DNA from 2 places in the Castellaniella sp. MT123 genome. Region 1 is predicted to be linked to the other one. Evidence: predicted binding sites of a transcription regulator. Region 1 holds the regulator's gene; the other holds the start of a gene.
The links. Region 1 encodes FliA, which starts transcription of late flagellar genes. Its sites were predicted from a motif close to CTAAAGTTTNNNNNNNNNNNGCCGNTA; they were not measured.
Positions count from the first base shown of each region.

Region 2: the regulator FliA is predicted to act here: its motif matches at 2,342-2,368, upstream of ABCV34_RS04550 (flagellin).

Region 1 covers NZ_CP154879.1:1,221,215-1,226,484, forward strand. Annotated here, with positions in the region: gene alaS (alanine--tRNA ligase) at 1-1,057, opposite strand, end outside; gene ABCV34_RS05600 (hemerythrin domain-containing protein) at 1,215-1,625, opposite strand; gene ABCV34_RS05605 (RNA polymerase sigma factor FliA) at 1,739-2,491, opposite strand; gene ABCV34_RS05610 (flagellar protein FlaG) at 2,761-3,168, shown strand; gene fliD (flagellar filament capping protein FliD) at 3,272-4,663, shown strand; gene fliS (flagellar export chaperone FliS) at 4,673-5,104, shown strand; gene ABCV34_RS05625 (flagellar protein FliT) at 5,113-5,270, shown strand, end outside.
Region 2 covers NZ_CP154879.1:985,309-990,578, forward strand. Annotated here, with positions in the region: gene ABCV34_RS04550 (flagellin) at 349-2,295, opposite strand; gene ABCV34_RS04555 (FliC/FljB family flagellin) at 2,467-3,651, opposite strand; gene ABCV34_RS04560 (hypothetical protein) at 3,844-5,270, opposite strand, start outside.

The DNA of each region.
Region 1 (5,270 bases):
CGACGCGCGCCTGCTGCGCGGCGAGTTCGGGATAGGCTGCGCCCATCTGCGCGACCAGGTCGGCCACCAGCCGATAGAAGAACACACCCTTTTGCCCGAGCTTGTGACCATGGCGCAAGGCACGTCGGATGATGCGCCGCAGCACGTAACCCCGCCCCTCGTTGCCAGGGATGACGCCATCGACCACCAGAAAACTGCACGCGCGGATGTGGTCGGCGATGACCTTCAGCGAGTTATCCGTCAGGTCTGCCGTGCCGGTTTCCCGGGCCGCGGCGCGGATCAGGTGCTGGAACAGGTCGATGTCGTAATTCGAATGCACGTGTTGCAACACGGCGGCGATGCGCTCCAGCCCCATACCGGTATCGACGCAGGGCTTGGGCAACGGATTCATCGTCCCCTGGGCATCGCGTTCGAACTGCATGAACACCAGGTTCCAGATCTCGATGTAGCGATCGCCGTCTTCTTCGGGCGATCCCGGGGGGCCACCCCAGATCTCCGGGCCATGATCGTAAAAAATTTCGGAGCACGGACCGCAGGGGCCTGTATCGGCCATCTGCCAGAAATTGTCCGACGCGTAGCGCGCACCCTTGTTGTCGCCGATGCGGATGATCCGTTCCGTGGGCACGCCCACCTGCCGCGCCCAGATGTCGTAGGCCTCGTCGTCTTCCTGGTAGACGGTGACCCAAAGCTTGTCCTTCGGCAGGCCGTAGACCTCGGTCAGCAAGGTCCAGGCATACAGGATGGCATCGCGTTTGAAGTAGTCGCCAAAACTGAAATTGCCCAGCATCTCGAAGAACGTGTGATGACGCGCGGTGTAGCCGACGTTCTCGAGATCGTTGTGCTTGCCCCCGGCGCGCACGCAGCGCTGCGCCGTCGTGGCCCGCTTGTACGGCCGGGTGTCCTTGCCGGTGAAGACATCCTTGAACTGGACCATGCCGGCATTGGTGAACAGCAGCGTCGGGTCATTGCCAGGCACCAGCGGCGAGGACGGGACGATCTGGTGTCCCTTCGACTCGAAGAAGGACAGGAATTTCTGACGGATTTCGGATGTTTTCATTCGTTTGGCCGCGATGGGGGAAACTAGCCTTCCATTATAGGATGAAGAATGAATGGCTTTTCGTATGCATGGCTTTCCGCGCGATGCGGCCACGGGCGCGGTCCCATTCACCCCGGCCTGCATGCACACCGGGGATGACGGGAAAGACAAAAACGGCCTACAGCGCCTCGATGGCCGGATAGAACTCGCGGTTCTCGCGCATCATGCGGGCATGCACGTTTTTCAGCACCACGTTGGCGTCGGTGCGAAAGCCATCGGGATCCTTCGTCAGCAGCGTGGCATTGCCCCAGCGGCGCGCAAAATTGATAAACGCACTGGCAATGCCATGCATGTCGTTCTGATAAGCCCGGCTCATGCCGGCCATGCGCTCGTCGCCGCTGCGCTCCAGCGAGGGATACAGGATCCGATCCTCGACAGCTAGATGCTGGGTCACCACCTGCGACAGCGCTTTAAGATTGTGGGCGATATCAACTGCGTGGTCGGCAACGCCCTGATGAGCCAATTTTCGCAGCGCCGCGATGCCGCTCAGGATTTCAACATGGTGGTTCTTGAAGCGATCGATATTCATGACGAGATTTCCTCTTCCAGATGAAACGACCGTTTCGGCCGCATAAGATATATTTTAAATAAACCTTATTCAACGCACAAGATGCGATTGAGGTCTCGCGACGTGCCCGAGCCCTACAACAGATAGTCGTAGTCGGTTTCGCCCGCGTCGGGTGCCCAGGAATGGCTGGACAGCCAGGCGCGGATCCGGGCCACCGCCTGGGAACGCAACTGGGATACACGGCCCTCCGTGACCCCCAGGACCGCCGCGATTTCCTTCTGGTTCAGATCCTGCTCGAACTGCAGAGACAGCAGCAGCTGTTCGCGTTCCGGCAGGTTGCGGATGGCCGCGATCAGCACGTTACGCAACCCGTCGCGCATCAGCCAGTCCAGCGGATTGTCGGCGCGGCTGCCTGCCGCTGCATCCAGCACAGCCGTCCCATCCTGGCCTTCCCGATGCTGCGCCAGGTCTTCGACCATCAGAACCTGCACACCCTGGGCATCTTCGAGCAGGGACCGATATTCCGCCAGATCGACCCCCATTTCCGCTGCGATTTCCGTTTCGGTGGGCTGCCGCAGCAGCCTGTGGCGCAAAACCTGCACGGCCTTTTCGATCACGCGTGCCTTGGTTCGCACGCTGCGCGGCAGCCAGTCCTGACCTCGCAGTTCGTCGAGCATGGCGCCGCGAATCCGCGTGATGGCATAGGTCTCGAACTGCGCATCGGCTTGCTGCTGATAGCGGCGCACGGCATCGAGCAGCCCCATCATGCCGGCTTGCATCAGATCATCGAGTTCGACGCTGGCTGGCAACCGGCCGATCAGCGCCAGCGCCTGCCGGCGCACGAGCGGCGCATATTGAGCAATCAGCTGGTCCTCGGAATGAGGCATCGCGCAACCCATGACACACAAAATAAAGCTGGCAGTATGCACCAAGCCGGCCTGAATCATCATCCTGAGCAGCCTTGCATTCACCCGGGATTTTGAGGGAAAGGCGGCCTTCCCCCCCACTCGGGACCGGGACTTCCGACCACCCTTCTCTAAACTTTTACAGTTTCGCGCCGTTATGTTCGATTGAGAAACCAAGCCGGATGGCATCGGGCGGCGACGCGCCGGTCATTCTTTCGGAACACGTGGACCACTTCCGCAAAGGAACTTGCATGATTCACTCGATCGGAAACCAACTGACCTCCGCCAGCCTGGGGCTAGCCCCCGCCGCGTCCGAACGCACCGGCGCCAAGCCCGAGCCGGCCACCCAGGTCCCCCCCCCCGAAAACGCGCAGTCCAGCCCGTTTCCCCAGGCCGACCAGCGGCACCTGACCGGGAAGGCCTCCCCCGAACTGCCGAAATCCTCGTTGGAAAAGGCCCTGGAATCGGTCAACGACAGCCTCAAGGCCTGGTCCACCGGCATGCGTTTCGAGATGGATAAGGATGCCCAGCGCCTGGTGGCCTCGATCGTGGACAACGACACCGGCAAGGTCCTGCGCACCATCCCATCCGAGGCCGTCCTGCGCATCGCCAAAATGATCGTCCAGTTGCAGGGCTCGGGGGTCGACACGAAGGCGTGAACCGCCACGTCGTCAAGCCCCTGAATTATCACTGAATCGCACCGCACCCGCCGGTTTTGCCACCCGCAATTCCAGGCATAATGGATCAAACGGAGTACGCACCATGGCAACCATCTCTTCCCTCGGAATCTCGGGTCTCCCGCTGAACGATCTGCTCACCAATCTGCAGAAAAACGAAAGCCAGGTCCTGACCGTCATCCAGAACCGACAAATCGCTGCACAGTCCAAGCTTTCCGCCTACGGCAAGCTGCAGGGCGCGATCTCCGCGTTCCAGAAAACCGCCGACGCGGTGGGTAAAACCGATACCTTCGGCACGATCGCCGCCACTCCCGGATCCGATGCCATTTCCGCCACCGCGACCAGCCAGGCGATCCCGGGTCAGTACTCAATCCAGGTCGACTCCCTGGCTTCGACTCAGACCATGGTGTTCGGCGGCCGCGCTGATCGCACGACCAATATCGGCACGGACGGCACGCTGAATCTCACCATCAACGGCAAAACCCAGTCCATCGATCTCACCGGCAAGAGCACATCCCTCGATGGCCTGGTCAGCGCGATCAACGGCGACCCGAACATCGGCGTCAACGCCACCCTGGTCAACGACGGCAGCGGCACGCCCTACCGCCTGCTGTTCACCAGCCGGCAAACCGGCACGGCCAACGCCGTCACCTCGGTCTCCGTGACCAACAATGCCACCCTGGACCAGTTCCTGGGCTATGACGCAACCACCAACGCCAACAACAACGGCAATGCGGGCTTCAGCGTCCAGGCCGCCACCGACGCCAAGGCGCAGATCAACGGCATTGCAATCACCAGCTCGACCAACACCATCAATAATGCCATCGATGGCGTGACGCTCACCCTGAACAAAACCACAACGACCGCCACCAGTCTCAGCCTCGCGCAAGACACCTCGGTCGCCAAGAAGGCCATCCAGGATTTCGTCAATTCCTACAACAGTCTGTTGGGCACGATCAACTCCCTGACCGCCTACGACGTCGGTAGCCAGACCTCCTCGGCGCTGACCGGGGATTCCGTGGCGCGATCGGTGCAGACCCGCATGCGCGATGCAGTCTCTGGGGGCTTCGATGCCAGCCTGGGCACGAACCTGGGCCAGATCGGTATCACCACCGACCCGAAGACCGGCCAGCTGCAGATCGACGACGCGAAACTCAGCCAGGCACTAGCCAGCAACAACAGTGGCGTGAAATCCCTGTTCACCAGCGCCACTGGCATCGGCAAACGGGTCAGCGACACGGCCGACACCTTCACCAAGTCGGGCGGCATCCTGACCGCGGCCACCGACGGCCTGAACAAGACGATCACCGACATCCAGAAGCAGTACAGTGAGACCTCGGACCGCATCGACCAACGCATGGCGACTTACCGCACACAGTTCAGCCAGCTCGACGCGATGGTCAGCCAGATGAACTCGCTTGGCAGCTACCTGACGCAACAACTCGGCGCCCTGAATGGCACCAGCACGAAGAAATAACGCATCATCATGACCTACGCGCCTCGCTCCCGCACTGCCCGGGCCACCGGATCCTACACCACCATCGGCCTGGAAACCGAAGTGCTCAGCGCCTCGCCGGAACGGCTGATCTCGCTGCTGTTTCGCGGCGCCCTGACCGCGCTGGCACAGGCGCGTCACCACCTGGGCAATGGCAACATCGCGGAGCGCGGCAAGGCCATCTCCAAGGCCATCGACATCGTCGATTCCGGCCTGAAGGCGGGCGTGGATACCGAACGCGGTGGCGACATCGCCCGCCTGTTGATTGCCTCCTACGAGATCATCATCCGCGACCTGATGCTGGCCAACCTACACACTGACACAGTCAAACTGGCGTCGGCCGAAAAACAGCTCTCCGACCTGGCGGATGCCTGGTATACCGCCGTCGACCCGACGTTCAGCGAATCCAGACCCAGCCACTGAGTGCAAGCATGCCGCAATTGACCACGCCACACGCCACGGTGCTGCAGCACTACCAGTCCATCGCGGATCTGTCCACCCGCATGCTGGCCGTCGCGCAATCCCAGCAATGGGACCTGCTGGTGGAACTGGGCGTGCAATACCAGGAAGCGGTCGAACGACTGAAACA
Region 2 (5,270 bases), 240 kb from region 1:
TCACCGAAGGACGGCTAAACGATCACGTGACTATCATGATCGTCGGTAACCATTGGCGGCCTGCCATGATGGCGGCGCATCCGGTAATGGAACGCTGTCATTGTGGATGCCGCTTCTCAAGCCAACCAGAGGGGAAAAGTACGAAGGGACAAAAGGGTCGCTCGGCTCTCGGCCCGTACCTACGGACTACATCAGCAATCCTTGCCCGAGTATTCCGATGATCATGACCACCGCTTCCGGCGCTCATGACTAGTACGTTCCAGCAGGGTTAAACTGCCCCCGGGCCTGTCACAGAATGTAGGTTATCGACGAGACCGATGAGATCGGCAAAGCCACCAAAATATCGGCTTATCCGGAAATCAGTCGCAACGCTGCCTGCGGAAGCTGATTGGCCTGAGTCAACGCAGCCACGCCTGCCTGCTGCAGGATCTGGGCACGCGTCATGTTCGACACCTCCACCGCATAATCGGCGTCCTGGATGCGCGAACGAGCGGCGGTCAGATCCGCCCCCGTGCCCGCATTTTGCTGGACGATCGATTCCATCCGGTTATCCAGCGCCCCCCATTCGCCGCGTTTCTGGTCCACCCTTTCGATGGCGCGATCAATGGTGGCGAGAGGATCCGGCGGCGTGCGCAGGCGCTGGGCAATGTCGGCCTCGTACAGCGTGATCACTGTCTTGTCAGCCGCCGCATTGCTGGAAACCGTAAACGGATAGTAGGTCGTCCCGTCCAACCGGGTCTTGTACATTGGATAGTACAGATAGACCTCGCCCATGCCATTGACCGTCTGCAGCATATACTGGCCCTGCTGATTTGCCACAACCTTTGCCGATTTATAAGCTGGATAGCCGCCGGAGGAACCATCCAGGCGAAACTCATACCCCCCCTTTCCATCATCCCGCATGACGTCGGCGATCACCCACCCATCCACATCGACATAATTGACCTGTACATTATTGTTCGACGGCTTCAAATAGGCCGTGGTCGTGCCGCTAACATACTGTTCATCACTGACCGAGATCGTCCGGCTGCGGTCAGACACGACCGTGACCTTGTCTTGCGCGCCCCCCGTGGTAATCGTGACATCCGCCTTGTAGTAGGCGTACTGACCGGACAACAGCTTTTCCTCAACGAAATAGTATCCGCCCAGATGCACCAGATTCATGTCCGGGTTGCCCACCTGATCCGTGCCATCCAGGCTCATCGTATAGGCCGCAGTCGCCAGGGATACCGCCGGCGCGGCCTGCAGCGGCTGCGACACGGGCCCCGGTAACGAGGCTTTGTCAATCGAAACACCGGTCTTGGCCTGAGCCGTGATCTGATGCTGATCGCCATGAATGGTGAGCTCGGCCTCACGGTAATAGGTAGTGCCTGAGACCTGATGCTGGATCCAGTATTTTCCGCCCGCGGTCACCACCGCGGCGCCGGACAGCGACAAGGCCCCACCGCCCTGGTCCAGATACTGCCAGCTGCTGATCGATTCCTGCACTGTAGCGGCCACGACCGCGCTATCCACACCGAGCGTCACCGCACTCTTTCGAGTGTCCGTATCGTAGGATGCGTTGATACGCACTTCCTGCAGGCGCCCGCCATTGCCATCCAGTTGCACCACTTGGCGACTGCTGGGTTGCGACATGCGCACCACATTGGGATTGTTGGTGGGCGGCACATAGCTGACGGATGTCCGGGCCGCATCATCCAGATCGATCCGATAAGAACTGCCCGCCAGCGTCGAAACCGGCGTGATCCGGCCAGGGAGTCCCTGCACAGTCAGATCCAGCAAGCCGAGCTCTCGCACACTAAACCCCGGTGGACGCATGTCGAGGGCAAGCTGATCGCCGTCGTCAGCCCCTACCTGTAGGGCGCGCTGCCCGGCGGTGCCATCCAGCAAGGAAATCCCATTGAACGAGGCCGATTGATTCAAGCGCTCGATCTCTTTGAGATTCATGTTGATCTCCGCCTGAATCGCATCCCCCGCGTCACCCGCATACTGCCCGCTCAGTCCCTGAACCGACAGTTCCCGAATCCGCTGCAGCCTGGCATTGATCTCTCCCAAGGCCCCCTGCGCCGTTTGGGACAAGGAAATGCCGTCATTCACATTGCGAGAGGCCTGCGTTAGCCCCTGAATCTGGGATGTCATGCGGTTGGCAATGGCCTGGCCGGCGGCATCGTCCTTGGCGCTGTTGATGCGCAGGCCGGAGGAAAGCCGCTGAATCGCGGCCTGCAAGGCGGAACCCGAGTTTTCCAGGTGGTGCTGGGCCGTCAAGCCGGGCAAGTTGGAGCGAACAGTCAGCATCGATACACAGGGTTATGGTTTGTTATCCATGAGCAGTCAGCCTGTTTAACGGCCGCTGTCAGCAAAAATTAAGGGAAAAAAAGCCCCACTTCCGTTGCCGGAGTGGGGCTTTCCTGCTGTGCAGCCTCTATACCATCAACAATGGCGGAAAGGCTGTTGACGATGTGCCGATTAACGCAGCAGCGTCAGCATGGTCTGCGGGGCCTGGTTGGCCTGCGCCAGCACGGCGGTACCGGCTTGTTGCAGGATCTGGCCGCGCGTCATGTTGGAGACTTCGGTCGCGTAGTCGGCGTCTTCGATACGCGAACGGGCCGCCGACAGGTTGGTGACGGTATTGTTCAGGTTCGAAATGGCGGATTCGAACCGGTTCTGTACGGCACCCAGCTGGCTGCGCAGGGAATCAACGCTAGCGATTGCGCTATCGACCGTAGCCAGCATATTGCCGGTGCGGCCACTGCGCAGGTCCGACAACGCCATGGTATCCGTCTTCAGCGAGAAGGTGGCGGTTGCGGTGCTGGTGACGGCGTCTTGCGGGTTGAGCGCGACGTAGAAATCCGCAGAAGTTCCGCTGGCGACAGTCAGACCATTGTTGGCCAGGTTGGTCGACTCTTGGGCGCTTGATGGTTGAATAGTCACTTTGGCGAACCAGTTGCCATTCGAGTCAACGAGTGCATTCCCACCGACAGTGACGCTGCCGTTGGCAACACCCAGACGCCCGGCCAAAGTGTTCGCAGTTGCTTCGGAAACCGCAGAACCGGTGACACTGGTGGTAGCACCGTAGGCCTTCTGGAAATCGGCAGCGGCGGCATTGGCAGTCGTGCCGGCGGGGCCGGTGACATTGAACGTCGACAGGCCGAGTGCCTTGCTGTCAATCTTCTTCAGATTGATGTTGATGGTTTCATTGTCATTGGCACCAACCTGGACGGTCAGCTTTTGGTCGCTGGCCAGCACCTTGACGCTGTTGAATTGCGTCTGCCCCGACACACGATTGACTTCATCCAACCGCTGATTGATTTCATCCTGGATGGACTTCAGGTCGCTGGCGGAGTTGGTCCCGTTGGCAGCCTGCACGGAAAGCTGACGAATCCGCTGCAGGTTGTTATTGATTTCGTTCAACGCACCTTCTGTTGTCTGGGCGATGGAGATGCCATCGTTGGCATTGCGGCCGGCTTGCGTCAGGCCGTTGATGTTTGCGGTGAAGCGGTTGGCGATGGCCTGGCCGGCGGCGTCGTCCTTGGCGCTGTTAATGCGCAGACCGGAGGACAGGCGCTGGATGGCGGAACCCAGTGCGGACTGGGACTTGGCCAGGTTGTTCTGGGAGACCAGAGCAAGGTAGTTGGTGTTGATAACAGCCATGAAAGACTCCTAAGTGGTTCGGCGAAGATCCGCCCTTGTTGCCCAGGATGACAAACCGAGTGACCTCCTGTTCCACCTGGTTAACGGCAAGAGGGCTCTCAACTTTAGGGATCTACAAAAAAATCATCCTGAACCTAATGACCGGCTGGGCAAGCCGCAGCCACCGTCAACTGGCAGGCGCGGCGGGCGCCGTCAGCCGCGCCCTGCCCAACCGGCAAACATCTGCGTGTAAGCGCCCTCGACACGACCAACAAACCCCTGGGTATCCGCCAGGTCACTGGAGTTCACTTCATCGATCAACCCGGCCTTGTTGAAGAATTTATCCGCCATTATCTTATCCGCAAGAGACACCGCCTTCTCTATGTATTTTTCCTCGGTGTCGGCCACCCATTCCGGATGACCGACACTGGTCAGGACCGATGCCCCGATGCGGCCAACACTGGGCCTGTCAGCCAGCGTGATAAAAGGCACACCCATATACAGCATGTCGAACAGGGTCGTTCCTGAATTATGGGGAAAACAATCTAGGCCGATGTCGGCCTTTGCAAGTGACGGCCAGGGCGGCGTGGCAAATCCCATATAAATCCGATCCGAAGAAATTCCGAACCCTAGAAACCTTAACCGTATGTCATCGCAAACCCCTGCGCTCCCAAAGTCCATGCTGTTGAGCACCAGCCTGGACCCGGGCACCTGACTCAATATGCTTGCCCAGCAACGAATGACCCTATCGTTCATTCTAATCACTCTGGAAAGGCTGATAAAGGTAATGATCTTATTTGACACCTGCGCAATCTGATCTTCCCGCTGATCCTGAAGAAATTCATTGGGAATTCCAGGCCTGTATGTTGCCCACGTTCCCTTAAGTTTCCAAACCTTTTCCGCAAACAGGGCCTCGAAACCTTGCGGGCACAGCACTTCATTGGCCAAATAATAATCAATGGCAGACAGGCCAGTCGTATAACCAAACCCCAGCCACGACACGGAAACAGGGGCAGGCTTCAGTGCAAACACGCCCAGTCTATTTCCCGCCGTGTGTCCTGCCAGGTCAACGAGTATATCTATTTCGTCATTTCTGACCATATCGGCAACCTGATTATCCTTTAGATTATATATGTTCCTCCAGTGATCAGATAACGACCTGAAAATTCCCGTATGGCCATCCTCAATACTCACGTTGGAATATGAATATATGACAAAGCGATCTCTATCATGATATTTATAAAGCGGATTGATGAATTTCGCGACCGCATGATCCTTGAAGTCTGGAGACACATATCCAATCCTTATCTTACGACCGGTATCTTGTTTGTTGCCATGCGGTCTTTGATAGGCATATATTTTACGGAAGAATTCATTTTCAAAATTTTGATAAATCTTGAAAATTTGATCCGCACTCATGTCATGAGCATAATTAACCATGAAGAGCAAATTATTATAAGCCAATATTTTGGCTTCTCTGGCCAGCCTTTTATTTCCTATGATACCTTGGCATATGGCAATGCCCTCCTTTGCTTTGCCAAGCTGAGAATACAGAGACGCCAAATTGACAATCAAAGAAACAGATTCACTGTCTTTTTCCAATCCATCCTTGAAATATCTTTCCGCAGCTTCTATCATCA